4 regions of the Streptomyces sp. NPDC091416 genome follow, and region 1 is predicted to be linked to each of the others. Evidence: riboswitches for the same ligand, from Rfam matches in the RefSeq annotation. Region 1 holds a riboswitch; each other region holds the start of a gene.

What was found. Region 1 has a riboswitch for cyclic di-AMP ahead of ACIQMX_RS21070 (M23 family metallopeptidase). Riboswitches for the same ligand answer to the same signal wherever they lie in the genome.
Region 2: another riboswitch for cyclic di-AMP. It lies ahead of ACIQMX_RS23870 (transglycosylase SLT domain-containing protein); the one in region 1 lies ahead of ACIQMX_RS21070 (M23 family metallopeptidase).
Region 3: another riboswitch for cyclic di-AMP. It lies ahead of ACIQMX_RS32280 (M23 family metallopeptidase); the one in region 1 lies ahead of ACIQMX_RS21070 (M23 family metallopeptidase).
Region 4: another riboswitch for cyclic di-AMP. It lies ahead of ACIQMX_RS30845 (transglycosylase family protein); the one in region 1 lies ahead of ACIQMX_RS21070 (M23 family metallopeptidase).

The regions. Positions count from the first base shown of each region.
Region 1 is NZ_JBIVTU010000006.1:487,603-495,199, reverse strand. Features, by position in the region: gene ACIQMX_RS21075 (aldo/keto reductase) at 1-713, opposite strand, end outside; gene ACIQMX_RS21070 (M23 family metallopeptidase) at 1,143-2,312, opposite strand; cyclic di-AMP (ydaO/yuaA leader) riboswitch at 2,324-2,478, opposite strand; gene ACIQMX_RS21065 (PP2C family protein-serine/threonine phosphatase) at 2,753-3,916, opposite strand; tRNA gene ACIQMX_RS21060 (tRNA-Met) at 4,279-4,352, opposite strand; gene ACIQMX_RS21055 (hypothetical protein) at 4,959-5,342, shown strand; gene ACIQMX_RS21050 (SHOCT domain-containing protein) at 5,498-5,908, shown strand; gene ACIQMX_RS21045 (NAD(P)/FAD-dependent oxidoreductase) at 6,000-7,517, opposite strand.
Region 2 is NZ_JBIVTU010000008.1:99,681-107,277, reverse strand. Features, by position in the region: gene ACIQMX_RS23890 (VOC family protein) at 1-85, shown strand, start outside; gene ACIQMX_RS23885 (PadR family transcriptional regulator) at 239-808, shown strand; gene ACIQMX_RS23880 (SGNH/GDSL hydrolase family protein) at 795-1,577, shown strand; partial or broken gene ACIQMX_RS23875 (ABC transporter ATP-binding protein) at 2,147-2,733, shown strand; cyclic di-AMP (ydaO/yuaA leader) riboswitch at 3,042-3,225, shown strand; gene ACIQMX_RS23870 (transglycosylase SLT domain-containing protein) at 3,231-4,109, shown strand; gene ACIQMX_RS23865 (FG-GAP repeat protein) at 4,305-5,789, shown strand; gene ACIQMX_RS23860 (dihydrodipicolinate reductase) at 5,902-6,981, shown strand; gene ACIQMX_RS23855 (carboxymuconolactone decarboxylase family protein) at 6,978-7,457, shown strand; gene ACIQMX_RS23850 (GMC oxidoreductase) at 7,548-7,597, opposite strand, start outside.
Region 3 is NZ_JBIVTU010000013.1:151,398-158,994, reverse strand. Features, by position in the region: gene ACIQMX_RS32295 (DNA topoisomerase (ATP-hydrolyzing) subunit A) at 1-1,854, opposite strand, end outside; gene ACIQMX_RS32290 (pitrilysin family protein) at 2,102-3,475, shown strand; gene ACIQMX_RS32285 (M16 family metallopeptidase) at 3,502-4,884, shown strand; cyclic di-AMP (ydaO/yuaA leader) riboswitch at 5,112-5,277, shown strand; gene ACIQMX_RS32280 (M23 family metallopeptidase) at 5,291-6,103, shown strand; gene ACIQMX_RS32275 (GntR family transcriptional regulator) at 6,311-7,018, shown strand; gene ACIQMX_RS32270 (HPr family phosphocarrier protein) at 7,197-7,478, opposite strand.
Region 4 is NZ_JBIVTU010000012.1:117,512-125,108, reverse strand. Features, by position in the region: gene ACIQMX_RS30865 (SurA N-terminal domain-containing protein) at 33-689, shown strand; gene ACIQMX_RS30860 (nucleoside triphosphate pyrophosphohydrolase) at 722-1,702, shown strand; gene ACIQMX_RS30855 (cytochrome P450) at 1,732-3,045, shown strand; gene ACIQMX_RS30850 (transglycosylase family protein) at 3,151-4,104, shown strand; cyclic di-AMP (ydaO/yuaA leader) riboswitch at 4,406-4,577, shown strand; gene ACIQMX_RS30845 (transglycosylase family protein) at 4,582-5,316, shown strand; gene eno (phosphopyruvate hydratase) at 5,603-6,883, shown strand; gene ACIQMX_RS30835 (septum formation initiator family protein) at 6,996-7,466, shown strand; gene ACIQMX_RS30830 (DUF501 domain-containing protein) at 7,582-7,597, shown strand, end outside.

The sequences.
Region 1 (7,597 bases):
GTGGACGCCTTGCCTGCACGGGCGCTCTCCACGGCAGTACCGGGACGGTACTTGCCGGTGAGGAAGCCGGAGGCCAGGGCGAAGTACGGGACGGCCGCGAGCCCGGCCTCGGCGGCGGTGTCCTGGAGCTCGCCCTCGTAGGTGTCCCGGGAGACGAGGTTGTAGTGGGGCTGCAGGGCCACGTACCGGGCGAGCCCCTCGCGCTCGGAGAAGTCCAGCGAGGCGCGGAGTCGCTGGGGGCTGATGTTGGAAGCGGCGATCTCGCGGACCTTGCCGTCCTTCACCAGTTGGTCGAGGGCGGTGATGATCTCCTCGACCGGGACCGTCTCGTCGTCGAAGTGCGTGTAGTAGAGGTCGATGTGGTCGGTGCCGAGCCGGCGCAGCGACTCTTCGGCGGCGGCCTTGATCGTGGTGGCGGAGAGCCCCTTGTACGCGGGGTGGGCGCCCACCTTGGTGGCCACGACGATGTCGGAACGGTTGCCGCGAGCGGCGAGCCACTTGCCGATGAGGGTCTCCGACTCGCCGCCCTCGTTGCCGGGGACCCAGGCCGAGTAGGCGTCGGCGGTGTCGATGAAGTTGCCGCCGGCCGCCGCGTACGCGTCGAGCACCGCGAACGACTGCGCCTCGTCGGCCGTCCAGCCGAAGACGTTGCCCCCGAGGGCGAGCGGGAAGACCTGGAGGCTGGAGGAGCCGAGCTTACGGAGAGAAGTCATGGGTGGAACAACGGCTTACCCCGGCGGCGCTATTCCGTGGCCAGTGCATCTTCACCGGGGCACCGCGTGGACGCGGCTGCGGATGCGGATGCGGGCGTAGACGTGATGGACGTGGGCGCAGACGTGTTGCGGACGTGGATGTGGATGCGGACGGCGACAGACCGGCAGCCCTGACGTCGGGGGGTGAGCGTCAGGGCTGCCGGGGTTTCGTGGCCGGATGACCGGCGGGTGTGTGGAGGGCTCGGGGCCTACCTGGGGAAGCCTGCGTGGGCCTTCCGGGACGCGGCACTGCCGGACCGCCCCGGGACACGGCCCTCTCAGACCGTCCCCCGAAAGCAGCCTTCTCAGAACCGTCCCGGAAAGCGGTCCCCTCAGACCGTCCCGGGACGCGATGTCCTCAGGCCGTCAGGCCTTCAGGCCGTCAGGCCTTCAGACCGTCAGGCCCCGGGCCTGCAGCCAGGCCATCGGGTCGATGCCGGTGCCGTCCGGGGTGTGGACCTCCAGGTGGAGGTGCGGGCCCGTCACGTTGCCGGTCGCGCCGACGCGTCCGATGGTGTCACCCGTCGTGACCTTCTGGCCGACGCTGACATCGATGGACGACTGGTGGCAGAACCACAGCTCCGTGCCGTCCTCCAGCTCCAGGACCGTGCGGTAGCCGTAGGAACCGGAGTAGCCGGCCGACTTGACCGTGCCGGTGTGGATGGCCTTGATCGGGGTACCGGTCGGCGCCGCGAAGTCGAGGCCCGTGTGGTAGCCGGAGGACCACATCGATCCGGCCTCGCCGAAGGTCGAGGTGATCGTGTACGAGGACGTGGGGATGGCGTAGCTGGCGGCGAGCTTGGCGAGCCGCAGGGCCTCCGCCTTCTTCGCCGCCTCCTCCGCCGCCTTCTTCTTCTCGGCGGCGATCTTGGCCTCGGCGGCGTCCTGCTGCTTCTTCGCCTCGGCGGCTGCCTTCTCCGCCGCTGCCTTCTCCGCGGCCGCCTTGACCTCGGCGTCGGCGGCGTCCTGCTGCTGCTCGGCCTGCTGGAGGATGCGGGCGCGGAGTGCCTCACCGGCGTCCGTGGTGCCCTGCTCGGCCTCGGCGGTGGTGATCCCGGCGGTCGTCAGCGGGGCGGAAGCGGTCTGGGCCACGGCCTTCTCCGCCGCGGACTCGGACTCTCCCGAGAACAGTGCGCCGACGCCCGGGAGGGACTTGGCGTCGGGGAGATTGTCCGAGATGGAATCGGGAAGAGAGATGGAGACCGGCGGCTTGCTCTGGGCGGTGGCCATGCCACCCGCACCGACGGCCGCGATGACGCCGACGCCGAGGACGGTGGAGCTGCGGGCCAGACCATTGCGCTGCTTGGCGACGCGGTGCTTGCCGCGCACGGGGCGGATGGACTCCTCGGTGGGGTTCCATTCCTCCCAGGTCCGTTCGGGCCCGGTCTCGTCGGCGCGGAAGTCGTTTCCGAAGTCGCTGCCCCGATCGGTCCCGAAATCGGTCGCGTAGTCGGCCCCGTGCTCCGTACCGAATGCGGTGGCGGGCCGGGTGGCGAAGTCATCGCCGTACTCGGACCGGAACCGAGAGGGAGCTTCAGGGGCAGGCTTGTTGGACGCCACGGGGGCGCACTCCTTTCCTTCCTTCTCGCCTACCGGGTTAGCTGACGGGTTCGGAGCAGGAAGGTCTCCTACGGGTGCCTCCGTCTCAGCAACAAGACAGAGATGCCCGATTCACCCCATGTAGGTGGTTCCCCGGTTCCCTTGCGGAATTCGGCGCTCGCGCACGGTGCCGCCACTGACGGCGGCTGGGACAACCGCGCTGCGTTATCGAACGTTAATAGACACCGGGGCCCGATTCCAAGCCGTTCCCACTGATCGTTCACGTCCTTGGCCTGGACTTTACGGGACACAACCGGGTGGAATCGGGCGAGTTACTCACCCCTCGACAACCACCTGATCTCTGACGTTGCGTCAAATGTTATGCGGAGGGATGCTCTTCGGTTACGGACGGTGGCATCGCGGCCCGCCTCCCCACCGCAGCCGCCGCAACAGGGGCCGGCTCAGCCGCCGCGGCCGCCCAAGCCGACGATCTTCACGGTCCTGCGCCGGTCGGGCTGCCCCTCGCCGGGCCGCTCGACCGCGAGCAGCGCCATGTCGTCCGTCGACTCACCCCCCGTGTGCAGCCGCACGTCATCGGTCAGCGCGGAGAGGAGCTCCTCGGGCCCCGGGAAGATCCGCCCCCGCAGCCGCTCGGCAGGGTCGTAGAAGACCCCTTCGCCGTTACGCGCCTCGGAGAGGCCGTCCGTATAGAGGAGGAGCGTCGCCCCGGCCGGCAGGTCCCACTCGTCGACCCGGTCCGGCCACAATCCCAGGTCCATCCCCAGCGGCAGCGCGGGCACCGACGGGCCGAGCACCTCCAGCGCCCCGTCCGTGTGCAGCAGCAGGGGCTCGGGGTGACCGCGATTGACGATCCGCACCCGGCCCGCGCCCGGCGGGACCTCCGCGAGAGCGGCGGTGACGAACCCCTCGAACGCGTCCAGGCCACCCCGATGTTCCGACTCCCGCGCCAGCGCACGCTCCAGCCGCTGTGCCACGCCCTCCAGCGTCTCCTCCTGTTCGGCCGCCTCCCGGAAGGCCCCGATGACCACCGCCACCGCCGCCACGGCGTCCAGCCCCTTGCCGCGCACGTCCCCGACCACCAGCCGCACCCCGTGCGGGCTGTCCGTCACCGAGAACAGGTCGCCGCCGACGAACTCGTCCGACTGCGCCGCCTCGTACCGCGCAGCGACCTGCAGCCCGCCGATCCGGTCGGACGGCGTCGGCAGCACCGCCCGCATCGCCGTCTCCGCGATGACGCGGGCGGAGGCCAACTGCTCGTTACTGCGCCGCACGACCCCGTTGATCACGACGGCGAGGCCGGAGACGGTGAGGACGGTGAGCAGCTCGATGCTGGACACGACCGCAGCCAGGGTGTCGTGGTGCAGCCGCAGCCCGAGGACGGCCAGCATCGCGGCGGCACCGGTACGGATCGTGCTGGCCAGTGAGAAGAACGGCGCGGCGATCAGCGGGGCCGCCGTGAACAACGGGATGGCGGTGAACTGGGGCGGGGTCAGGGCGTCGAAGAGCACGCCTCCGACGATCATCAGCATGGGCAGCGACCTGACGAACCGGCGGGTCCGCACGCCCCCGGCGTGCCTCCCCCGTCGCTTCTCCCGCTTCCCCACCTACTGGTCTCCTGCCCGGTGCAACCACGGCCGCGGACGGTACCGCGCACCACCACCCCCAGGCTTCCCGGAGCAGGGTCGCGGGGCGACTCCTCTTCGGCCAATGGGGGGACGCGTACGCGATACGGCCCGGCACCGGCCAACCCCTGCCGCCCCGGAAAAACCGGTCGGCCCACGGACCGACGACGAGCCCACGACGTACAGACGAGCCCATGACACGCAGCGGACCCATGAAGCGCAACGGGCCCACGACGTACAGACGAGCCCATGACATGCAACGGGCCCCATGATGTGCAACGGGTCCGTGGCGGCAAACGAATCAGGCCCGGCACGCTGTATGCGTGCCGGGCCTGATTCTGCAGTAGCGGGGACAGGATTTGAACCTGCGACCTCTGGGTTATGAGCCCAGCGAGCTACCGAGCTGCTCCACCCCGCGTCGGTAAACACAACTCTACGGCATGTTCGAGGCACTCATGACCACCCCCATGGCTACCCGGCGCGCGCCCCGGCGCGCACACCCCAAAAGCGGCGCCAGGACCCATAGGCGACACCCGACCGTCGACAGACCCCTCGACCAGTCCCCCTCGACGGGCCCGCTCGACCGGCCTCCTCGACCGGCCTGCCCGACCGGCCCGACCGGCCTGCTCGACCTGCGCGCGCCTGCCGCGCACTCCACACCTCTTGCGAGTCTGCGACACCGCCCTCCCCTCCCCTCCCCTCCCCTCCCCTCCCCTCTCCTCCCAACCTCATTCCACGGAGGGCGGATCCGCATCGACAAACCCGAACAAACCCTGCCCGCGGCCCTCTTGGCGACGTCCCGACAGCAGAGGACATTTCACCTCCTGCGGCGGGCCTCACCCCGGGCGTCAACGTGTTGAAAACGGGAAGGTGTTGCAAGGAACACGTGTTCTGCCGCAAGGTAACTGCTGCATCCCCCGGACCGGTGGGCTGCCCGTGCGAGCAGGCCCCGGAACGCGCAGTCACCGCGCCCCGCAAGCCACTCCCGGTCTCTCATCGCAGCCTGTCTGGAGGGCCCTCGACGATGACCGCACCGCTCACTCCCGCTCCCGCCTCCGCTCCGGCCACACCAGCCGCACCGCCCTCGCCCGTACGCGGCGCCGTCATCAGCGGCGTCATCGGCGGCCTGATGGGCGCGGTGATGAGCGCGGCGGTGAACTACGTCGCCGTCGGCCTCCCGGACAGCGAATCGGCCAATGCGCTCAACCACGCGATATCGGGCCTGATCAGCGGGTTCATCGCCGGCTTCATAGGAATCATGGTGCACAGCCGGAAGTCCGCATCGGCCGCACGCGCCACGGAGGCCCCGACCGCACCCTCGGCCCCGCAGCCGACCGAGCCCGCGGAGCAGCCCTCCGACACGGCCTCCTCCGAGGCCTCCGGCACCGCCGCCGTACCGGAGAAGTAGCCGCCGCTCCGCGCTCCACGCCGCGTCGCACCGCACCCGCCCGTCCTTCTTCCCCCTCCTGGCGGAACGGGGCAAACCCCAACGGGCGAACGCCTAAATGCGGTGATATGACTGATTTCAGATTCAGCCATTCGACGCGGCGCCTGGAGTGGACGATGGACGACTACCCCCTGCTCAACCTGTTCTGGACCATGCTCTGGTTCTTCCTCTGGATCATGTGGCTCTTCCTCCTGTTCCGGGTCATCATGGACATCTTCCGCAGTGACGACCTCGGCGGCTGGGCCAAGGCGGGCTGGCTGGTCCTGGCACTGGTGCTGCCGTACCTGGGCGTTCTGATCTACGTGATCGCTCGTGGCAAATCCATGGGCCAGCGGGACGTGAAGGACGCGAAGGAACGCGATGCGGCATTCAAGGCGTACGTGAGAGAGGCCGCGGGCTCGTCCGACGCGAACGGTGCGACGAAGAGCAGCCACGTGGAGGACCTGTCGAAGCTCGCGGACCTCAAGGACAAGGGCGCGATCTCGGAAGAGGAGTACCAGCGGGCGAAGACGAAGCTCCTCGTCTGACGTCCCCTACGGCGACGGTGCCGGCTGCTCCACGTCCGACACCCCGTACGGCGACGGTGCCGGCTGCCCCGCGGCCGGCACCGTCTCCATGTCATGCCATGTCAGGTCGCGGCGCGGCGCGGCCCGCGCCCACCGCCGACTCCCACTCCTCGCGGGCCGGGCCGTCGTACCCGGGTGTGAAGTCCGGGTGCTCCGCCAGCCAGGACGCCACACGGGCGCGCACCTCGGCGGTGCCGTAGGCCTGGTCGGCGGGCTGGACGAGATGACGGATGCGGGCGCGCGCCCGCATGACGACCGGGTCGTCCCAGGAGCAGGCCGACACAGCGGCCATGTCACGGGCGAGGTCACGGGCCGGGTCGCCGGCCACGTCACGGCCTGCCTCCGAGGAAGGTCCGGCCGCAGGCCCCGTCGGCCCCGCAGGCCCCACCGCCCCGGCCGGCCGCGCGGCACGGGAGAGCCGGGCCTCGTTGGCACGGTCCATCGCGACCTGGACGTCGAACCAGGGACGCAGGGTCTGCCCGGCCCAGTGGTGGTAACCGGCCGCGAACGCCTCGGGGTCGGCGGCCGCGTGCGCCGCGTGACCTGCCACCCACTGCGCCGCCCACAGGGCCAGCGCCACGCCCTGCCCCATCGTGGGATTGGTGTGCGTGACCGCGTCGCCGACGCCGACCAGGCCGGTGACCACGGGCCCCGCCGCGTCGGACAGCCCGGTCCAGCGGTTGTCGAGGCCGCCCATGGCCAGCACCCGGGACAGCGGCTCGGGTCGCAGGCCCAGCCATGCGGCCACGGCGGGAAAGGTCCGGGCCACCCGTTCGAAGACCTCGGGATCCAGGAGCGCCCCGCGGGTGGGATCGGCGATGGACACCGTCAGGAACACCGCGAAGGTTCCGTTGTCGGAAGGGAACACCCCGCCGACCGCGAAGGCCGCCACCGAGCCCGCCTTCACCCGTCCCGGATCCCTCGGCCCGTCCGGCGGCAGCCGGTACCAGCGGCAGAAGTACGCGATCCCGGTGGGATGGTTCTCCACGACCGCGTCCCGGCACCCCGCCCCGGCCAGCCATCCCGGCACCGGGGAGCGGCGCCCGCCGGCGTCCAGCACCAGATCGGCGTCATGCCGCCCGGACCGCGACCGCACCCCCGTCACCCGGGGGACGCAACCGCCGCCGTGCCGGTCGACGACGAGCCCCTCGGCGGGCTCCCCGAGCCGGACGTCGACGGACGGCTCACGGTGAACCGCGTCGTGCAACGCGGCCTCCAGCACGATGCGCCGCGTCTGGACCGTGACCAGGTCCGCGTCCCCCGGGCGTGCGGGCGGGCGCTCGGCGAACCACTCCAGCTCGTTGCGTTCGCCCGCGCCCATCCGGAGCATCGCGTCGTACACGTCGGGGGCCTCCTCGCGCAGCACGGTGCGGACCGGTGCCAGGAGCCCGTGAGGCTGGACGGCCTGGGGAACCCCCGGGCGCCGCCAGTCGAAGAAGTCCGCGTCGAGGTCGCGCCCCGGCCGGCGTCCGTCCCGCTCCAGCACGGTGACCGCATGCCCCCGACGCCCCAGAAACAGCGCGACGGCCAGACCGCCGATCCCGCCACCGACCACCGCGACCCGTGTCAATGCCGCTCCCTCAGCGTCGTGTTGGCCCACCACGGTAGCCCGGGCGCTCCGGGCCGTACGTCAACTTCCGCTGCTGCGGC
Region 2 (7,597 bases), on a different contig from region 1:
CTTCATGGATCCCGCGGGTCATGGAATGGAAATCATCACGCGCCCTTACGGAAGTCACGCGGCGACGACGCCCCCGGCGTCGTAGGCCGTAGTCCTTCCCCAGGGCCGCAGCCCCTCCCGCCGCCGGGCGGCAGCATCGTCACTTGTACTCAAGAGCTTGAGTAGTCCTATTCTTGAGTACGACGGGTGTCGGCCGGTGTCGCCGGCCGACCGGTGAGGAGAGGGAGGGGCTGCTTCCATGGCCTTGCGACATGCCGTGCTGGCGGCGCTGCTGGACGGCGAGTTCAGCGGGTACCAACTGGCGAAGGCGTTCGACGTCGGCGTCGCGAACTTCTGGCACGCCCTGCCCCAGCAGCTGTACACCGAGCTGGCCAGGCTGGAGAAGGAGGGGCTGGTCGAGGGCCGGCAGGTGGTTCAGGAGACCCGGCCCAACAAACGTGTCTTCCAGGTCACCGACGCCGGCCGCGAGGAGCTGGAGAAGTTCGCCGCGACCACGTCCAAGCCGTCCTTCATCCGCGACGACCTGCTCGTCAAGGTCCAGTCCGCCGACCGCATCGGCACCGCACAGGTCATCGAGCAGCTCGATGAGCGAGTGGCCGCGGCGGACGCGAAGATCGCGCTCCTCGACGATCTGCTGCGGCAGATGCGCGGGGAAGCGGACGAGGACGAGTTCCTCCGCCACGGCGAGCGCATCGGGCCGTACCTGACGTGCCTGCGCGGCGTGGCCTTCGAGCAGGGCCACCGGGACTGGTGCCTGCGGATCGCGGCCGTGCTGCGGGAGAGGCAGGCGGCTCATGCCGGGCGTTGAGTACCTGCGCTACGTCGCGCTGGGCGACAGCCAGACCGAAGGGGTCGGCGACGGGGACGACATCATCGGCCTGCGCGGCTGGGCCGACCGGCTCGCCGAGCACCTCACCACCGTCAGCCCCGGCCTCCAGTACGCCAATCTGGCCGTGCGGGGACGGGTCGCCGGCCAGGTCCACGCCGAACAGCTGGAACCGGCTCTCGCCCTGCGCCCCGACCTGGCCACCGTCGTGGCCGGGGTCAACGATCTGCTCCGGCCGCGGGTCGACGTCGGGGAGGTGGCCGGCCACCTGGAGGAGATGTTCGCCGCGCTCACCGCGGCCGGGGCGCAGGTGGCGACCCTGACCATCCCCGACGTGGGGAAGATCGCGCCCGTCGCCCGGCCCGTCAGGTCCAGGGTGTCGGAGCTCAACACCCTCATCCGCGCCGCCGCGGCCCGCCACGGCGTCGCCGTCGCCGAGATAGCCCATCACCCCGTCGCCACCGACCCGCGCCTGTGGAGCGTCGACCGGCTGCACGCCAGCCCGCTCGGCCACGCGCGGATCGCCTCAGCCGTCGCCCAGGCCATCGACCTGCCCCACAGCGACTCCACCTGGACGCACCCGTTGCCACCCCAAGTGCTCCCCACCGGCTGGCAGTCCGCCGGGGCCGAACTGCGCTGGGCCGCCGCGTTCCTCGGCCCGTGGCTCGGGCGCCGGCTGCGCGGCCGGTCATCGGGAGACGGACGCACCGCCAAGCGCCCCCACCTCCTGCCCCTGAGTACCGCGGCATGACCGCCCGCCCGCGCCGCCGCGGCTGAGGTTCACGCACGGGTGCCCGAAGGGGTCCGGCCCACCGCGTCGCGCGGTGGGCCGGACTCCTTCGGCGGGTGACGGAAGGTCAGCGTGCGAGGCGGATGCGGTGCAGCTGGTCCTTGCCGTCGGCGCCCGCACCGGACGTGTCGATGACGGACGTGACCCCCGACAGCGCCGTGCTCCGCGCCGTCGACGCCCACACCGGAGTTGCCGACGAGGGACGTGGCCCCGTACGACAGCGTGGTGCTCCGCACCGGGACGCTCTCCTGGCTCCTCCGGAGGCGCAGCCCGCTGGCCTCAGCGCTGCTCGTTCCGCTGCCGGCTTTCCGCGTCAGCCTTTCAGTGATGGCGCGTTCGTCCGGGACGAGCCTGTCGCGGACTCTCTCGGGGTTCCTGGGAACCGGCGACGCCGGAACCGTCACGATCGTGTGGGAACCTCCGGCGGCCCCGCGTCTTCACCGGCCTGCTGGTCGGTGCCGCCTCGGCGTCGCGGGCAGTCCCACCCGGACCCTGGCCGCAAACCGCCTCGCCGCACCCGGGAGACCGGCCGCCGCAGGGCCGCCCGCCATGTCGCGCCGCTGCCGCAGTCGCCTCGGGCCCCCGAGGCGGTCACCGTGGACGGCCTGGTGCGGGCTACGGCCGCAGCCCGCACCAGAGGCTGCTGCGTCAGTGGTCGCGCGAGGACGAGCGGGCGGTACACGACGCACTCGACGCCACCGGCACCACCGGCCTGGCCGGAGGGGAGCGCGTCGACCGGTTGTCCCGGCGGGCAGCGCCGGCGCTGCCCGCGCGGTGGGGCCGGCCCGGCAGACCCCGGTCGTCCTGCTCGACGAACCGACCATCGCCCTCCACCCCGGGCCTGCCGTCGAGGTCCTGGAACCCGTCCGCGAGGTCGCGGCCACCGGCCGTGCCGTCGTCATGGTCCAGCACGGCCTGGCTGCCGCTGCCCGCTACGCCGACCCGCTCGTCGCCATGAAGGACGGCCGCGTCATCGCCTCGGGCGCCCCCCGGGCGACGGTCGACGCGGCACTGGTGAAGGAGCATGTACGCGCTCGGCGCGGACATGCTCGCCGCCCCGGGCGACGGCTCACCGGTCGTCGTGCCGCGCACCGAACAGGCGTCGCCGGGCAGGTGACCCCCACCCCTCAATGTCCCAATTAGGTGATTGATCGTAATAGTCGGGAATGCTCCCCGTGTCGCGGGCCCGGGGGTGCGGCGTCCGGGCGACGGGCAAATCGCCCGTTTCGGGCGCAGTGGCCAGCGTCACGTTTCCCGCCCCTGACGCGGAACCAGATGCTTCGGTTCCCTGTCGCCCCTAGAAAGCCGGCCCGCCCGGATGTGACCGGCATCGCACATTTCCTTTTATTGATCTTGCGAATCAATTGTGATCAGGAATTCCGGGCTTGTTTCGCCCGGTCTTTCTCGCTTACGGTCACCGTCAATCCGGATGGAACGCCGAATCCTGCCGCCGTCCGGTAACCCGACCACTCACGTACGGCAGGAGCGGGGGACCCAGGTTTGCCGCCGTTCCGGGAATCCGGAGCGGCTAGGGGTGAAGTCGCCATGCGCGGCCGGACATCTCCAGTCCGAACCCGACAGCTCACCTCGCAGGCGGCGGAGAGGAAAAGCGCCATGCCCATCAAGGGTCATCACCGTCGTTCCAAGTCCACCCCCCTGACCCGCGGTCTCATCGCCGTGAGCGCGGGCAGCGCGGTTCTCGCGCTCCCCCTGATCGCTGCCGGATCGGCTTCCGCCGCACCGGTCCAGTCGGTCGTCGCGGAAAAGGCCGTGGCCCCGGTTTCCGTTGCCGGCAAGGGAATTGCCGTACAGCAGGGCAAGTCCACCACCTATTCCGTGATCTCCGGCGATTCGCTTGCCAAGATCGCTCGTGGGCATTCCCTCGCCGGTGGCTGGGAGCAGCTCTACAAGGACAACCGGAACGTGGTCGGCGGCAACCCCGACCTGATCCACCCGGGCCTGAAGCTGACCATCGGCGCCAAGTCCACCGCCGCCGCCCCCAAGGCCGCGACCCCGAGCGATTCCAAGGCGGAGAACACCTCCGACAGCGCTTCGCAGTCGTCGGCCGCCCGTGCCGAGAGCGCCGACCGCGCCGACCGTTCCGAGCGGACGGCGATGCCCGTCGCCGAGCAGACCGCCGAGACCGCTCCCGCGCAGGCCGCGACGGCGTACACCGACGACCTCGACGGCTGGATCAAGGAGTCCCTCGCCATCATGGCCGAGCACGGTATCCCCGGCAGCTATGACAGCATCCACCGCAACATCATGCGCGAGTCCTCGGGCAACCCGCAGATCGTCAACAACTGGGACTCGAACGCCGCCGCCGGCACCCCGTCCAAGGGCCTCCTCCAGGTCATCCAGCCCACGTTCGACGCGTACCACGTGCCCGGCACCTCGCTGGACATCCTGGACCCCGTCGCCAACATCACCGCCGCGTGCAACTACGCCGCCGCGACGTACGGCTCGATCGACAACGTCTTCGGGGCCTACTGATCCACCGCGGTACCGCCCCCGCGCGGAGCCGTGAGAAGGGGTGGAAGGGAGCTCGGCAGCTCCCTTCCACCCCTTTTGCGATGCCGTACAACCCTTGCGCCGCCGAGCCGGTCCAACAGGGCGCCGGGAGGGAAACGGGCTCTTCCCGGCATCCCCCCGGTCTCGCCCGGTCATCCTTGAACCGAGGAGCCGCTCGTGCGCACCTACCGGCCGGCCGCCGTCGTCGCGGCCTCGTTCCTCCTGATCGCCGGGGCCGCCGTCACCGCGCCCTCCGCCTACGCCGCCGGCACTCCCGGCGGAACGCACGCGGACGACCGCAACACCGACTTCAACGGTGACGGCTACGAGGACGTGCTCATCGGCGCGCCCGGCGGGACCATCGGCGGCAAGAAGGGCGCGGGCTACGTGACCGTGCAGTACGGCGGGCCGGGCGGCATCGGCACCGCCCGGGGCGCCGTCCTCAGCCAGGACACCACCGGGGTACCGGGCGGCGCCGAGGCCGGGGACGGCTTCGGCACCGCCCTCGCCACCGGCGACCTGGACGGGGACGGGTACGACGACGCCGTCGTGGGCCTCCCGGGCGAGAACGTCGAACCGGTTACCGACGCGGGCGGCGTCATCGTCCTGTGGGGCTCCGCGCAGGGGCTCTCCGGCTCGGGCAGCGACTGGATGCAGGCCGGGGAACTCGCCGCCGGCATGGGGTTCGGCAGCGCCCTCGCCGCCGCGCACTTCAGCCCCGACATCCCCGGCGACCAGCTGGCCGTGACCGACCGCACCGGCTTCGCCCTGTTCCAGTACGCCCCGGGCACCCGCCGGAACGCCACGTCGAGCAGCAGCAGCGGCATCCCCGGCACCCCCGGGCGCGAGATCGCACCCCGTGCCCTGACCACCGGCGACTACGACGGCAACGGTCTCGCCGACCTCGTCATCTCCGGCGTCACCGTCGGCGACGAGCCGGGCCACGGATGGTCCGCGCTCCTCCTCGGCGAGGTCCAGGGGCTCCGCTACGACCACGACCTGCGCGGCGGTCCGGCAGTCGCCTCCGGCGACATCGACAACGACGGCTACGACGACCTGGTCACCGGGGAGCCGAACAGCCCGGGCGACGGCGGCGAGGCGATGACCGGCGGTGTGGTCGGCGTGTACTACGGCAGCGCCGGCGACGGACCGGTCGGCGCCGAGGGCCCGGGCACCCCGCCCGTGTGGTGGACGCAGGACACCCCGGGGGTCCCTGGTGTTTCGGAGGCCGGCGACGGCTGGGGCGCTGACCTCTCCGTCGCGGACACCGACGGCGACGAGTACGCGGAAGTGGCCATCGGCGCCCCCGGCGAGGACATCGGCGCTGTTGCCGACGCGGGTGCCGTGTGGGTGCTGCGCGGTGCGGCCGGCGGGCTGACCGCCGCCGGTGCGGGCTCCTGGGACCAGGACTCGGTGAACGTGCCGGGCGTTCCCGAACGGGGTGACCGCTGGGGCGGCCGGGTGCGGCTGACCGATCCCGACGATGACGGGCGGTCCGGTCTGCTGACCGCCGCGCCCGGAGAGAACGCCGGCGACGGCATCGTGTGGGCGTTCCCGGCCGGTACCGGCGGCGTGACAGCCGCCGGCTCGTGGACGTTCGACGCGGGAACGTTCGGAGGTCCGGAGAAGGGCGCCGGATACGGGACCGCGATCGACGAGTAGCAGCCCGGGGGAGCGGGGCGGGGACAGTTCTCCCGGGCCCGTCCCCACCCGCTCCCAAGCCGGTGCGCGAAGGCACTATGAACCTTTCATCCCGCGCGCTACCCTCCGCCGCATGATTTCCACGGTGGTCTGGGGAACCGGCAATGTCGGCCGTGCGGCCATCCGCGCCGTCGAGGCCCATCCGGCCCTGAAACTCGCGCACGTCCTCGTCCACGATCCCGGCAAGGTGGGCCGCGACGCGGGCGCCCTGGCCGGGCTGGAACGCGACCTCGGCGTCGCGGCGACCGACGACATCGAAGCGGTGCTCGCCACCGCCCCCCGGGCCGTCGTGTACGCGGCCTCCGGCGACATCCGTCCCGACGAGGCCCTGGCCGACATCACCAGGGCGGTGGCCGGGGGCGCCGTCGTCGTCACTCCGGCGCTGTACGCGCTCTACGACGGCCGCGGGGCCCCGCCCGAGCTGCGCGAACCGGTGCTGGCCGCCGTGGCCGGCGGTGGCGGATCGCTCTTCGTCTCCGGCGTGGACCCGGGCTGGGGCAACGACGTACTTCCCCTGCTCATCAGCGGTCTCGGCACCACGATCGACGCGATCCGCTGTCAGGAGATCTTCGACTACTCCACGTACGACCAGCCCGACTCGGTGCGCCACCTGATCGGCATGGGGCACCCCATGGAGTACGAGCCCCTCATGCTCGCGGCCTCCGTCCCGACCATGGTGTGGGGCGGTCAGATACGGCTGATGGCCCGGGCCCTGGGCGTGGAACTCGACGACATCCGCGAGACCATGGCCCGGCGGCCGCTCGAAACCACCGTCACGACCAGGACGATGGGTGAGTTCGAGGCCGGGACCCAGGGCGCGGTCCGCTTCGAGGTCCAGGGCATCGTCGAAGGCGAACCCCGCATCGTCATCGAGCACATCACCCGCATCCATCCGTCGTGCGCCCCGGACTGGCCGTCGCCGCCCGACGGCGCCGGCGCCCACCGGGTGATCATCGAGGGACGCCCGCGCATCGAGGTGACCGTCGAGGCCACCGACGAGGGAGAGAACCGCTCGGCGGGCGGCAACGCCACCGCCGTCGGACGGCTGGTGAACGCCATCGACTGGCTGGTGGAGGCGGAACCCGGACTCTACGACGCGCTCGACGTGCCCCTGCGTCCCGCAGCCGGCCGACTCGGAAGGAAGCAGTCATGATCATCGACATCCCCGAAGGCCAGGAGCCGATCGGATACGTGTGGGGTGACATGGTCCCCGGCATCGGCATGGCCGCCGCGAACTTCTCGCTCTCGGTGTACGAGCACACCACGCTCGGACTCCGTGAGTTCGAGGCCGCAAGGCTCCGCATCGCGCAGATCAACGGCTGTCTCTTCTGCCTGGACTGGCGCACCGAACGCGACGGGCGGAAGGTCGAGGAGGAGTTCGCCGGCGCGGTGAGCGACTGGCGCACGACCGATGCCTTCGACGACCGGACCCGGCTGGCGGCCGAGTACGCCGAGCGGTACGCCCTGGACCACCACGGCCTGGACGACGCGTTCTGGGCCCGGATGACCGCGCACTACAGCCAGCACGAGATCGTCGAGCTGAGCATGAGCATCGGCTCCTGGCTGGCGTTCGGCCGGCTCAACCATGTGCTGGGACTCGACGCGGTGTGCGTACTGCCGGGCCACTGAGAGACACCGGAGGACCCGGTCGTGGCGCGCATCCGGTAGGAGGCCTGTCCGGCACCTCCTACCGGAGGATTCGCGCGAGGGCACCCGCGGTCACAGATCGGTGGCGATGATCTTCTCGATGTTCCGTTCGGCGAGTGCCG
Region 3 (7,597 bases), on a different contig from region 1:
CTCGTCGAGCGTGGTGAGGCAGATGACCTCCTCGTCCGCCTCCAGCGTGAGGAACTCCCCGACCATGGCCCCGCCCGACAGGTTGGGTGCCGCGTGGGTGTCCGGCAGCTGGGGCAGGTCGATCACCGCGAGCCGCAACAGCCGCCCGGTGGACGTCACCACACCTACATCGCCGCGCGCCGTGGCCGGCACCGCCGACACGATCACGTCGTGCTTGGCCCGCTTGGCGTCCTCGGCGAACACGATCGGGTCGTCGTTGGCCGTACGCGCCAGCAGCCCGGTCGAGGACAGCAGCACCCGGCAGGGGTCGTCCGCCACCTCCAGCGGAACCGAGGCGACCTGCGAACCGGCCGACTCCAGCAGCACCGTGCGCCGGTCCGTGCCGAACTTCTTCGCGACCGACGCCAGTTCGGTGGAGACGAGCTTGCGCAGCTCGGTGTCCGATTCGAGGATGGCGGTCAGCTCGGCGATCTCGGCATCGAGCCGGTCGCGCTCGCTCTCCAGCTCGATCCGGTCGAACCGGGTCAGCCGGCGCAGCGGGGTGTCCAGGATGTACTGGGTCTGGATCTCGCTCAGGGAGAAGTGCTCCATGAGCCGCTCCTTGGCCTGAGCCGAGTTGTCGCTGGAGCGGATGAGGCGGATGACCTCGTCGATGTCGATCAGTGCGACGAGGAGGCCCTCGACCAGGTGCAGCCGGTTGCGGCGCTTGGTGCGGCGGAACTCGCTGCGCCGGCGCACCACGTCGAAGCGGTGGTCGAGGTAGACCTCCAGCAGCTCCTTGAGGCCCAGCGTGAGCGGCTGTCCGTCGACCAGCGCCACGTTGTTGATGCCGAAGGACTCCTCCATCGGCGTCAGCTTGTAGAGCTGCTCCAGCACGGCCTCGGGCACGAAGCCGTTCTTGATCTCGATGACCAGACGCAGTCCGTGCGAACGGTCGGTGAGGTCCTTGACGTCGGCGATGCCCTGCAGCTTCTTCGCCGAGACCAGGTCCTTGATCTTGGCGATCACCTTCTCCGGGCCGACGGTGAAGGGCAGTTCGGTGACGACCAGGCCCTTGCGGCGCGGCGTGACGTTCTCCACGGTGACCGTGGAACGGATCTTGAACGAGCCGCGGCCGGCCGTGTAGGCGTCCTTGATCCCGCCCAGGCCCACGATCCGGCCGCCGGTCGGCAGGTCGGGACCGGGGACGAACCGCATCAGGGTCTCCAGGTCCGCACCCGGATGCTTGATGAGATGGCGGGCGGCGGCGATGACCTCGCCCAGGTTGTGCGGCGGCATGTTGGTCGCCATGCCGACCGCGATCCCGGTGGTGCCGTTGACCAGGAGGTTCGGATACGCGGCCGGGAGGACGACGGGCTCCTGCTCCTGGCCGTCGTAGTTCGACTGGAAGGAGACGGTTTCCTCGTCGATCGACTCCGTCATCAGCGACGTCGCGTCGGCCATGCGGCATTCGGTGTACCGCATGGCGGCCGGCGGGTCGTCGTTGCCGAGCGAGCCGAAGTTCCCGTGTCCGTCGACGAGCGGGAGCCGCATGGAGAACGGCTGTGCCATCCGCACCAGCGCGTCGTAGATCGACGCGTCGCCGTGCGGGTGCAACTTGCCCATGACCTCGCCGACCACACGGGCGCACTTCACGAAGCCGCGGTCCGGGCGCAGGCCCATCTCGTTCATCTGGTACACGATGCGGCGGTGCACCGGCTTCATGCCGTCACGGGCGTCCGGCAGGGCCCGTGAGTAGATCACCGAGTACGCGTACTCGAGGAAGGAGCCCTGCATTTCGTCGACGACGTCGATGTCGAGGATCTTCTCCTCGAAGTCGACCGGCGGCGGGGTCTTCGTGCTGCGGCGGGCCATCGCTGCTGCGACTCCTTCACGGATTCTGTTCGGGCAACCTCAGGTTCTGACGCGCACCATTGTGGACCGCCCCACTGACAACGCGGACCTCGACCCGTCCCAAAGGGCGTTCTCCACCCGTCCCGAGGCCCTCGGGACCCTCTTTCCCGCTAACTTTCGCGGCACGGGAACTTCGCCAGGTGCCTGTGCGCTTGCTTACAGTGGCAGGTCTCGCAGTAAAACCAGTATCGCGATCGAAGGGACGTACATGCCCATGGGTCACACGGCCACAGCCCAGGCCGGCTCCGGCGGCTTGACGGCGACCGAGCACCGTCTGGCCAACGGCCTGCGCGTGGTGCTCTCCGAGGACCATCTGACCCCGGTCGCCGCGGTGTGCCTCTGGTACGACGTCGGTTCGCGCCACGAGGTCAAGGGACGCACCGGCCTGGCTCACCTCTTCGAGCACCTGATGTTCCAGGGCTCGGGCCAGGTCAAGGGGAACGGACACTTCGAGCTGGTGCAGGGCGCCGGCGGCTCCCTCAACGGGACCACCAGCTTCGAGCGGACCAACTACTTCGAGACGATGCCGACGCACCAGCTGGAGCTGGCCCTGTGGCTCGAGGCCGACCGGATGGGCTCGCTGCTCGCCGCGCTCGACGAGGAGTCCATGGAGAACCAGCGCGACGTCGTCAAGAACGAGCGCCGCCAGCGCTACGACAACGTCCCCTACGGCACCGCGTTCGAGAAGCTGACGGCGCTCGCCTACCCCGAGGGCCACCCGTACCACCACACCCCGATCGGCTCGATGGCCGACCTGGACGCGGCGACGCTCGAGGACGCGCGGGCCTTCTTCCGTACGTACTACGCGCCCAACAACGCGGTGCTCTCCGTCGTCGGCGACATCGACCCCGAGCGGACGCTCGCCTGGATCGAGAAGTACTTCGGCAGCATCCCCTCGCACGACGGCAAGCAGCCGCCGCGCGACGGCGCGCTGCCCGAGGTCATCGGCGGCCAGCTGCGTGAGGAGGTCCGCGAGGAGGTTCCGGCGCGTGCGCTGATGGCCGCGTACCGGCTGCCGCACGACGGCACCCGTGAGTGCGACGCCGCGGACCTCGCGCTGACCGTGCTGGGCGGCGGCGAGTCGTCCCGGCTGCACAACCGCCTGGTCCGCCGCGACCGGACGGCCGTCGCCGCCGGATTCGGGCTGCTGCGCCTTGCGGGTGCGCCCTCGCTCGGCTGGCTGGACGTCAAGACGTCCGGCGGTGTCGAGGTGGCGCAGATCGAGACCGCGGTCGACGAGGAGCTGGCCCGGTTCGCCGAGGAGGGCCCCACGCCCGAGGAGATGGAGCGCGCCCAGGCTCAGTTGGAGCGCGAGTGGCTGGACCGTCTCGGTACGGTCGCGGGCCGCGCCGACGAACTGTGCCGGTTCGCCGTGCTGTTCGGTGACCCGCAGCTCGCCCTGACCGCCGTGCACCGGGTGCTCGACGTGACGGCCGAGGAGGTCAAGGCGGCCGCCAGGGCCCAGCTGCGGCCGGACAACCGGGCGGTGCTGGTGTACGAGCCGGTCGAGCCCGCCGAGGCCGCCGACGAAGAGGCGGATGCCGCCACCGACACCGACGCGCACGAAGGGGCGGACCAGTGACCGACGCTGCCGCGACTGGAGTTTCGATGGAGTACCACCCGCAGCCCGCCCCCGGCGTGGCCAGGCCCTGGGCCTTCCCGGCGCCCGAGCGCGGCTCCCTGCCCAACGGCCTCACGGTGCTGCGCTGCCACCGCCCCGGCCAGCAGGTCGTCGCCGTCGAGATCTTCCTCGACGCCCCGCTGGACGCCGAGCCCGAGGGTCTGGACGGGGTCGCCACGATCATGTCCCGTGCCCTGTCCGAAGGCACCGACAAGCAGAGCGCCGAGGAGTTCGCCGCCGAGCTGGAGCGGTGCGGCGCCACCCTGGACGCCCACGCCGACCATCCCGGTGTCCGGGTCTCCCTGGAGGTTCCGGCCTCCCGGCTGGCCAAGGCGCTCGGCCTGGTGGCCGAGGCGCTGCGGGCGCCGGCCTTCGCCGACAGCGAGATCGAGCGTCTCGTCGGCAACCGGCTGGACGAGATCCCGCACGAGCAGGCCAACCCGGCCCGGCGTGCCGCCAAGCAGCTCTCCAAGGAGCTGTTCCCGGCCACGGCGCGCATGTCGCGCCCGCGCCAGGGCACCGAGGAGACCGTGGCCCGGATCGACTCCGCGGCCGTGCGCGCCTTCTACGACGCCCACATCCGCCCGTCGACGGCGACCGCCGTGGTCGTGGGGGACCTCACGGGCATCGACCTGGACGCGCTGCTCGCCGACACCGTCGGTGACTGGTCGGGCAACACGGCGGAGCCCCGCCCCGTCCCGCCGATCACCGCCGACGACACGGGCCGTGTGGTGATCGTGGACCGACCCGGCGCGGTGCAGACGCAGCTGCTGATCGGCCGGATCGGCGCCGACCGGCACGACAGCGTCTGGGCGGCCCAGGTGCTCGGCACCTACTGCCTGGGAGGCACGCTCACCTCCCGGCTCGACCGGGTGCTGCGCGAGGAGAAGGGCTACACCTACGGCGTACGGGCCTTCGCCCAGGTGCTGCGGTCGACGGCTCCGGACTCCGCCTCCGGGGCCACGGGCGCCGCGATGCTCGCCATCAGCGGTTCCGTGGACACGGAGTCCACGGGGCCGGCGCTGGAGGACCTGTGGAAGGTCCTGCGGACCCTGGCGGCCGAAGGGCTGACGGACGCCGAGCGGGAGACGGCCGTGCAGAACCTCGTGGGCGTCGCTCCGCTGAAGTTCGAGATGGCGGCCTCCGTCGCCGGCACCCTCGCCGACCAGGTCGAGCAGCACCTCCCGGACGACTTCCAGGCGCAGCTCTACGCACGCCTGGCCGACACCGGCACCGTGGAGGCGACGGCGGCCGTGGTCAACGCCTTCCCGGAGGACCGGCTGGTCACGGTCCTCGTCGGGGACGCCGCGCAGATCGCCGACCCGGTCCGGGCCCTCGGCATCGGTGAGGTGTCGGTGGTGACCGGCTGAGACACCGGTCGTCCCGCCCCGGTACCGGGGCGGGACGGAAGCATGAGGAAGGTCCCGGCGGAGTGGTCTCCGCCGGGACCTTCCTTTTTGTCCGCTTTGCGGGAGAGATCGCCTCTCCGCCCTGTGGGATGCGCTACAAAACGGCCTGTCCGTTTGGTGGCGGGAAGTGCCCCCGCTTAGCGTCGGCTCGGCTGTCCGCCACTCGTATGCCGCATCCGTGACGTACCGGGCAGTCATCGCCGAGTCCCCGTCAGGCGCGAGCCCGGGGAGCCGGGGACCCACGCAGTCCCTGGGGTGAATCGGACGACCGTGTCCCGTAGGGGCCGGGGATCCGTAGGAGACCTTCCTGCTCCGAACCCGTCAGCTAACCCGGTAGGCGAGAAGGAAGGAAAGGACCAGCCACTTCATGGCGTTCACCCGTGCCACCGGGAAGCATCGTGCCCCGGGCCGTCTGACGCGCACCGGCGCGAAGGCCGTCGGCATCGCGACCCTGGCCACCACCGGCGTCATCGGAGGACTGGCCTCCCCGGCCCTCGCCGCGGACACCGGAGCCCCCGCCGTCGGCGACACCGGCCTCACCCAGGTCATCGCCATCGAGAACGCCCTCGCCGAGCAGATCGACGCGCAGGCGGACGCACAGCAGCACCAGGCCGACGTCGCGAAGAAGAAGGCCGAGGCCAAGAAGAAGGCCGAAGCCAAGGCCAAGGCCGCCGCGAAGGCCAAGGCCGCCGCGGAGGCGAAGGCGGCCCGGGCCGAGAAGGCCCGCGCGAGCGCCGCCCGCGCCGCCCGTTCCGCCGAGCGCACCCGGCTCGGCGCCTTTCAGCTCCCCGTCGCCGGTACGTACGTGAGCACCGGCTACAAGTCCAGCGGCTCCATGTGGTCCTCCGGCAGCCACTCCGGCATCGACTTCCACGCCGCGTCCGGCAGCTCCGTCGTCGCCGTCGGCGCCGGCACGGTCGTCGAGGCCGGCTGGGGCGGGGCGTACGGCAACAACATCGTGCTGCGGATGACGGACGGCACCTACACCCAGTACGGCCACCTCTCCTCGATCGGCGTGTCCGTCGGCCAGAGCGTCGGTGCGGGCCAGCAGATCGGCCTCTCCGGCTCCACGGGCAACTCGACCGGCCCGCACCTCCACTTCGAGGCCCGCACCACGCCCTCGTACGGCTCCGACATGGACCCGGTCGCCTACCTGCGCGCCCACGGCGTCTCCGTCTGACCGACGACGATCCCGCGACGAAGGCCCCGGCACAGCGCCGGGGCCTTCGTCGTGTCCGTGGGCCGGACCCGTGCCGGAACGGCCCCGGTGACCAAAAGATATTCATGAATTTCCGCCCGCTGTCGGAAATGCGACCGCATTGCAATAGAGTCGCAGGACAGGCGTCGATCGGCCGCGTTTCGCGGGGATTAAGGCGGAGGTTCGGACATGCGCATTCCGGCGCATTCGGTATGCACGGCAATCCGTGAAGACATCGTCTCGGGTGTCTTCGAACGCGGCAGCCGACTCACCGAGGAGGTGCTCGCACGGCGTTACGGGGTCTCCCGGGTGCCGGTACGGGAAGCGCTGCGCACCCTGGAGTCCGAAGGGTTCGTGGTCACCCGCAGGCACGCCGGAGCCTGCGTGGCCGAGCCCACCGAGCAGGAGGCCGCAGACCTCCTGGAGGTCCGGATGCTGCTGGAGCCGCTCGGCGCGGCCCGCGCGGCCCACCGCCGCTCGGACGCACACCTCAAGGTGCTGCGCGGCCTGGTCAGGCTCGGCCAGGAGCGCGCCCGCCGGGGCGAGGGCGAGGACCTGCGCTCCCTGGGCGGCTGGTTCCACGAGACGCTCGCACAGGCCTCCGGCAGCCCCGGCCTGATCGCGCTGCTCACCCAGCTGCGGCACAAGACCGCCTGGATGTACGCGATCGAGTCCCCGGCCCGGCCGGCCGACTCATGGGCCGAGCACGGGGCCATCGTGGACGCCGTGGCGCGCGGGGACGCGGAGAGGGCGCGGGCGCTGACCGCCCAGCACGCCGAGCGGGCCGCCGTCGCATATCGGCTGCGCCGCCCCGGCCGGCCGGAGTCCGCCGAGGCCGGGACCGGCCGGGTGAGGACTTCGCAACATGCCGTAAACACCCCGAGCGGCCGGCATTAACAATTGCGCCGTATACAAAGAGTGGGCAATTCGAAGGGCTTTATTTCTGCTGCCCTCATTCGCCACCGCTGAGCCATTCGGCGACCCGTTCTTTATGGCTGAACGAAAGAGCCGCGGCACCCGGTCGAGGGTGGCGCGGCTCTTTCGCAGGAATTCCCGCGGTCGTGACCCGTCGGGGTCAGACGGTCTCCGGGAGCTCGTCGAGCCCCTCGGCGACCAGCTTGGACAGACGGTCCAGAGCGGCTTCGGCGTTGTCGGCCTCGGACGCGAGAACGATCTCCTCGCCGCCCTGGGCGCCGAGTCCGAGCACGGCGAGCATGGAGGCCGCGTTCACCGGGTTGCCATCGGCCTTGGCGATGGTCACGGGGATGCCGGAAGCCGTGGCGGCACGGACGAAGATGGAAGCGGGGCGGGCGTGCAGGCCCTCGGCCCAACCGACGTTGACGCGGCGCTCAGCCATGGTTCTGCCCTTCACGAATCAATGGTTGTCTAGACCAGTCTCTCATGCAGTGCGCGATGCTCCGGCCGACCCGCGGACCGCTTCACACCCGCGCCGAGGGTCGCCCGGCACCCCTCAGA
Region 4 (7,597 bases), on a different contig from region 1:
GCACCGCCGCACAATCTCCTCGGGAGGCTCCTTTGCACCGCCGCCGTCGCACCGCGCTCACCGTCTCCGCCGCACTGCTCGGCGCAGCGCCACTCCTCGCCGCATGCGGCAGCCAGGCCCACCCCGGTGCCGCGGCTGTCGTGGGCGGGGACCGGATCACGGTGGCCACCGTGCAGGGCCAGGTGGAGGAGGTCCGCCGGGCGCAGGACGCCTCGAAGCAGGCCGCCCAGGTCACCAACCAGTCCGGGCAACTCGGCCGCGCGAAGCTGCACGGGATGATCCTGGACCGGGTCCTGGACAAGGCCTCCGCGGACGCCGGGGTGACCGTCACCCGCGCCGAGATCCAGCAGATGCGGCAGCAGGCCGCCGCCCAGTACCAGGGGGAGGCGGGGCTGCGGGCCGCGGTGCTCCAGGAGCGCTGGATCGCCCCGGACCAGATCGACGCCTTCCTGCGCGAGCAGATCCAGCTGACCAAGCTCGGCCAGGCGCTCGGCGCCGACCCGACGACCCCGGCCGGCACGAAGGTCCTCGGCGACGCCCTGACGAAGGCGTCCAAGGCACTGAAGGTCGACGTCAACCCGAGGTTCGGGGCCTGGAACAACCAGCAGATCCAGCTCGCCGAGTACAAGGCGCCCTGGATCAGCCAGGTCACCAAGCCGGCCCAGTCGGCCGCGGAGGCCGGGGCCTGAGGACTGTCCGACGGCCGGGGTAGATTCGAGTCGTGAACGCTGAAGACCCCGGCCGCATCGTCCTGCTCACCGCCAGCCACCGCGTCGCGCCCGGACTGCTGTCCTGGCCCGCCTGGCAGACCCTGCACGCCGCCGACCGGGTGCACTGCGGGGAGCAGGACCAGCCGCAGCTGCCGTATCTCCGCGAGGCGGGCATCACCGTGACGCCCGGCGTGCCCGACGCGCAGGAGCTCGTGGACGCGTGCGCGGGCGGCCGGACCGTGGTCGTCCTCACCGGCGGCGAGGGCAACCAGCCGCTGACCGACGGACTGGCCCGGCTGGCCGGTTCGGGACGGGTGCACATGCCGAACCTGGAGCTGCTGCCCGGTTCGTACGACCTTCCCGGCGCCCGGCTCCTCGACCTGGTCCAGGTCATGGACCGGATCCGCCTCGCATGCCCGTGGACCTCGCAGAAGACCCACGAGGGGCTCGCCAAGTACGCCATCGAGGAGGCCTACGAACTCGTCGAGGCGATCGAGGACGGCGACCGCGAGGAGCTCCGCGAGGAGCTCGGGGACGTACTGCTCCAGGTCGTCTTCCACGCGCGCATCGCGGAGGAGGACGAAGAGGAACCCTTCTCCGTCGACGACGTCGCCGCCACCCTCGTCGAGAAGCTGATCCACCGCCACCCGCACGTCTTCGGCGACGAGACCGCCGAGACACCGGAGGACGTCCACGCGCACTGGCTGCGGACGAAGGCGATCGAGAAGCAGCGCGAGTCCGTCACCGACGGGGTGCCGCTCGGCCAGCCCGGCCTGGCGCTCGCCGCGAAGCTCGCGAGCCGGGTCCGTACCGCCGGACTCGACGTGGCGCTCCCCGAGGGCGGGAAGGGAGACGAGGACGGCGGCATCGGTTACCGGCTCCTCGCCCTGGCCGTGCACGCCCAGGAGGACGGCATCGACCCGGAGGCGGCACTGAGGGCGGCGGGGCGTGCGTACCGGGACGCGATCCGGGCGGCGGAGGGCGTCGGCTAGCGGCGGAGGACAGCGGATACCGTCGGGGGGTGAACGACCGACCCGCCGACGCCCCCACTGGCTGCCCCGCCCACGCGACGCCACCCGCACCCGAACTCTTCACGTGGGAGTTCGCCACCGACCCGTACCCCGCCTACGCCTGGCTGCGCGAGCACAGCCCCGTGCACCGCACCACGCTGCCCAGCGGGGTCGAGGCCTGGCTGGTGACGCGGTACGCGGACGCCCGGGAGGCACTCGCCGACAACCGGCTGTCCAAGAACCCGGCGCACCACGCCGAGTCCGCGCACGCCAAGGGGAAGACGGGGATCCCGGGCGAGCGCAACGCGGAGCTGATGACGCATCTGCTGAACATCGACCCGCCCGACCACACCCGGCTGCGCCGCCTCGTGTCCAAGGCGTTCACGCCCCGGCGCATCGCGGAGTTCGCCCCGCGCGTGCAGGAGCTGACCGACCGGCTCATCGACGGGTTCATCGAGAAGGGAGAGGCGGACCTCATCCACGAGTTCGCCTTCCCGCTCCCCATCTACGCGATCTGCGACCTGCTCGGCGTGCCCCGCGAGGACCAGGACGACTTCCGCGACTGGGCGGGCATGATGATCCGCCACGGCGGCGGCCCGCGCGGCGGGGTGGCCCGTTCCGTGAAGAAGATGCGCGGCTACCTCCTCGAACTGATCCACCGCAAGCGCGAGAACCCGGGGGACGACCTGATCTCGGGGCTGATCCGGGCGAGCGACCACGGTGAACACCTGACGGAGAACGAGGCCGCGGCGATGGCCTTCATCCTCCTGTTCGCCGGTTTCGAGACCACCGTCAATCTGATCGGCAACAGCGTCCACACCCTGTTGGGCCACCCGGAGCAGCGCGCGCAGCTCCAGCGTTCCCTGGCCGCCGGGGAGACGGAGCTGCTCGCCACGGGGATCGAGGAACTGCTGCGCCATGACGGTCCGGTGGAGCTCGCGACCTGGCGGTACGCCACCGAGGCGCTGACGATCGGCGGGCAGCGCGTCGGTGAGGGCGACCCCGTCCTCGTCGTGCTCGCGGCCGCGGACCGGGACCCGGAGCGCTTCGACGGACCGGACACGCTGGACCTTGCGCGGCGTGACAATCAGCACCTCGGCTACGGTCACGGAATCCACTACTGCCTGGGAGCGCCGCTGGCCCGGCTGGAGGGGCAGGCCGCGCTCGCCACCCTCCTGAAGCGCCTGCCCGACCTGCGACTTGCGGGAGAACCTGCCGATTTGCGGTGGCGTGGCGGGCTCATCATGCGCGGACTGCGTACGCTGCCGGTGGAGTTCACGCCCGGGCCGGTACGCGACGAAGGTGACACTCTGTCAACTCTGTGACTTTCACGTGATCTGCGCTGCATCGACTTGTGACATGCGTTCGAGTCCCGCTAGGTTCACCGTTCGACTCACCCGTCACCCGTCAGTCACACGGAAGGCATTCCCATGGGCTCCGCGAACGGCAGACACCGTCGCCCTCGGCAGGCACCCGCCATCATCGTCGCCGCAGGCGTGACCGGCTCGGCCATCGCCATCCCGCTGCTCGGTGCGGCGGGTGCGCACGCCGCCGACGCCTCGACCTGGGACCGCGTGGCCGAGTGCGAGAGCGGCGGCATGTGGAGCGCCGACCTCGGCAACGGCTACTACGGAGGTCTGCAGTTCTCGCAGGAGGTCTGGAAGTCGTACGGCGGCGAGTCGTACGCCGAGCGCGCGGACCTCGCCAGCCGCTCGCAGCAGATCGCCGTGGCGGAGAAGGTCCTGGAGGACCAGGGGCCGAAGGCGTGGCCCAGCTGCGCGGTCATCTCGGGCCTCGCCGTGGACAGCGGGCTGCCGGGCGTGGACCCGGGCAGCGCCCCGTCCGCCGACCCGGCGGACACCGTGGACCCGTCCGCGAGCGCCGATCCGTCCGCGAGCGCCGATCCGTCCGGGGACGCGACCCCGTCGGACGACGCGTCCTCGAAGACGAAGACGAAGGCACCGTCGGGCGACGCGAAGGACGAGGACGCGAAGCCGGACGCGTCGGCGTCCCCGTCGGCCACGCCCTCCGCGACGCCCCCGGGTGACGCCTCCGGGGCCGGGAAGGGTTCCTCCGAGGGGCAGGAGAAGGGCGGCAAGCACCGTGGCGCCCCGGCTCCCGAGGAGACCCCTGGGAGCGCCGGCGGCCGGGACGCGGGCCGGCACGCCTCGCGCGGTGACAGTGGCGCACGCGACACCGGAGCCCCGGCTGCTGACGGCGCGTACACCGTGCGCGCGGGCGACAACCTGTGGGCGATTGCTGATGCACAGGAGCTGCCCGGCGGCTGGACGGCCCTGTACGAGGCCAACAAGGCCGAGGTGGGCTCCGACCCCGACCTCATCCTGCCTGGCCAGAGCCTCGATCTCGGCGTGAAGGCCGAATGAGCGCGGTCTGATGATCAGCTGAAAACACCCCAAATATTGGGGTAGTTAAGAGGTCTATGTCCCACTTTTGACCAAGTGAGACATGGGTCTCTTTGCGTGAACTGGCGTGTCTTGTCCGGGAGGTCCCGCCGCATCCGTTCCCACCTGCGCAAACAGTACTTCTTCGGGTGCAAGTAAGGGCTGTTTATACGGTATGTCCATCTTTGGATATGCGGGTTGGTTGTGTTTACGGTCGGAACCGCTCGCACCGCGGGCCCCGTCGACCGTCACGCCGAATCCTGCCGTCGGTCGAAGGGAACAGACGCGTAAAGCGCCGTAGGCAGGAGCGGGGGACCCAGGTAAGCGCCGGGCCCGATCGTCGCAAGACGCATCAGGACCGGCTTGGGGTGAAGTCGCGCGCTAGGACGTGCGACCGGGCAACTCACTTGGCCCGAACCCGACAGCTCACCTCGCAGGCGTCGGTGAGGAGAAGTCTCGATGCTGCTCAACAGCAAGGGCAACAAGCACCGTCGCCCGTCCAAGGCCGTCCGTATCGCCACGCTCGCCGGTGTCACCGGTGCCGCCATCGCCGTGCCCCTGATGGGCGCGACCGGCGCCTCCGCCGCCTCCGTCTCCACGTGGGACGCCGTCGCCCAGTGCGAGTCCGGCGGCAACTGGTCCATCAACACCGGCAACGGCTACTACGGCGGCCTGCAGTTCTCGCAGTCCAGCTGGGCCGCCGCCGGCGGCACCCAGTACGCGGCCCGCGCCGACCTGGCCACCAAGGCTCAGCAGATCGCCACCGCCGAGAAGCTCCTCGCCCTCCAGGGCCCGGGCGCCTGGGCCTGCGCCGGCGCCGGCAACCTGAGCAACGACGGTGTCGACCCGGGCGTCGACACCGGCTCCTCCGCCGCCAAGACCGAGGCCGCCCCGAAGCAGGAGTCCGCGCCGGTCCAGAAGGCTGAGCCGAAGAAGGCCGAGCGCACCGAGGCCCCCGCCACCAACCGCTCGGACCGCGCCGCCGCTCCGAAGAAGACCGTCACCACCCCGACCGGCAAGAAGGTCGCGAAGGGTGACGGCGAGTACAAGGTCGTCACCGGCGACTCCCTGAGCAAGATCGCCGCCGACCACAAGGTCGAGGGCGGCTGGGAGCAGCTCTTCAAGCTGAACAAGGACATCGTCACGGACGCCGACCTGATCTACCCGGGTCAGCAGCTCCACCTGACGAAGTAGTCGCGATCTCTCCTCGCCGATGACCCCGGCCGCCCCGGCCCGGTGCGCACCTTCCCCCCGTGCGTGCCGGTCCGGGGTGAGCCGGTTTCTGCGTTGATCGTTCAACTGTTGTAGTTACTAGCCAGTAAATTTCTGGCCTTTTGCCCCGCTGTGCCTGCCCTTGGGTCCTTTTTCGTCCCAGGGGACGGGCGGTCGGCCGGTTGCGGTGGCCCGGCCGGTTAGGCTCTTGTCGCAAGGCCAAAGCGACCCTGCACCACAAGCGTCACATCCCAGAAGGAGATGCCTCGTGCCGTCCATCGACGTCGTCGTAGCCAGGGAAATCCTCGACTCCCGCGGAAACCCCACGGTCGAGGTCGAGGTCGGCCTCGACGACGGCAGCACGGGCCGTGCTGCCGTTCCGTCCGGCGCCTCCACCGGCGCGTTCGAGGCCATCGAGCTTCGCGACGGCGACCCCAGCCGTTACCACGGCAAGGGCGTCGAGAAGGCCGTCCTCGCCGTGATCGAGCAGATCGGCCCGGAGCTCGTCGGCTACGACGCGACCGAGCAGCGGCTGATCGACCAGGCGATGTTCGACCTCGACGCCACGGAGAACAAGGGCTCGCTCGGCGCCAACGCCATCCTCGGCGTCTCGCTCGCCGTGGCGCACGCCGCCTCCGAGGCCTCGGACCTGCCGCTGTTCCGCTACCTCGGTGGCCCGAACGCGCACCTGCTGCCCGTCCCGATGATGAACATCCTCAACGGCGGGTCGCACGCCGACTCCAACGTGGACATCCAGGAGTTCATGATCGCGCCGATCGGCGCGGAGTCCTTCTCCGAGGCCCTGCGCTGGGGCGCCGAGGTCTACCACACGCTGAAGAAGGTCCTGAAGACCAAGGGCCTGTCCACCGGTCTCGGTGACGAGGGCGGCTTCGCGCCGAACCTGGAGTCGAACCGCGCCGCCCTGGACCTCATCGTCGAGGCCATCAAGGAAGCCGGCTACGCCCCGGGCAAGGACATCGCGCTCGCGCTCGACGTCGCCGCCTCGGAGTTCTACAAGGACGGCAAGTACGAGTTCGAGGGCAAGTCCCGCTCGGCCGCCGAGATGACCGAGTACTACGAGGAGCTCGTCTCCGCGTACCCGCTGGTCTCCATCGAGGACCCGCTGTACGAGGACGACTGGGCCGGCTGGAAGGTCATCACCGACAAGATCGGCGCCAAGGTGCAGATCGTCGGCGACGACCTCTTCGTCACCAACCCGGAGCGGCTGTCCCGCGGCATCGAGGAGGGCTCGGCCAACGCCCTGCTCGTCAAGGTCAACCAGATCGGTTCGCTGACCGAGACCCTGGACGCCGTCGAGCTGGCCCAGCGCAACGGCTTCAAGTGCATGATGTCGCACCGTTCCGGCGAGACCGAGGACGTCACCATCGCCGACCTCGCGGTCGCCGTGAACTGCGGCCAGATCAAGACCGGCGCCCCGGCCCGCTCGGACCGCGTCGCCAAGTACAACCAGCTGCTGCGCATCGAGGAGATCCTCGACGACGCCGCGGTGTACGCGGGCCGCTCGGCGTTCCCGCGCTTCAAGGGCTGACATCCGGGCCCGGTGAAGCCCGGCCGGGTCAAGTGCCCCGGCCTCCGTCCGTCCCCGCACTCGGTCCCGTACCGTGTGCGGGGACGGACGTGCGTAATGGGGAGGCGGAGACATGGCCGCGAAGGACCGGGACCGGTTCTCCACCGCGACCCGGCTGCGGCTGCTCGGTGAGCAGACCGCCGCCCGCGTCTACCGCTCCCAGAACCGCCGTCAGGCGCGCCGCTCCCGGCTCACCGGCCGGGCCGCCTTCCTGGCCCTGGTGGTCTGCTCGCTGATCGTCGCCCTCGCGTATCCGATGCGGCAGTACGTGTCGCAGCGCGACGAGATCGCCGATCAGGAGCGGCTGGCGCAGGAGGCCGAGGCCCGCACCGAGGAGCTGCGCGACGAGAAGGCGCGGCTCCAGGACGACGCGTACATCAAGCGGCTGGCCCGCCAGCACCTGCACTACCTTCTTCCCGGGGAGACCGGCTACACCGTGGTCGATCCCGATGCGGTCAAGGAGCGCAACGGGACGCAGGAGGAGACCGACCGGCCCTGGCACTCCAACCTGTGGGACGGTGTGGACAGCGCCGACCGCGGCTGAGCCGTCTCCCTTCTTCGCCGTACGTCCCGCCCCCGTACATCCGCACGCCCGTACACCCGTACATCTGCAGAACCGCAGTTCGAGCAGTCCGACCGATCAGAACCCCTAGGCAGGCATGGAAACGCCCCCTC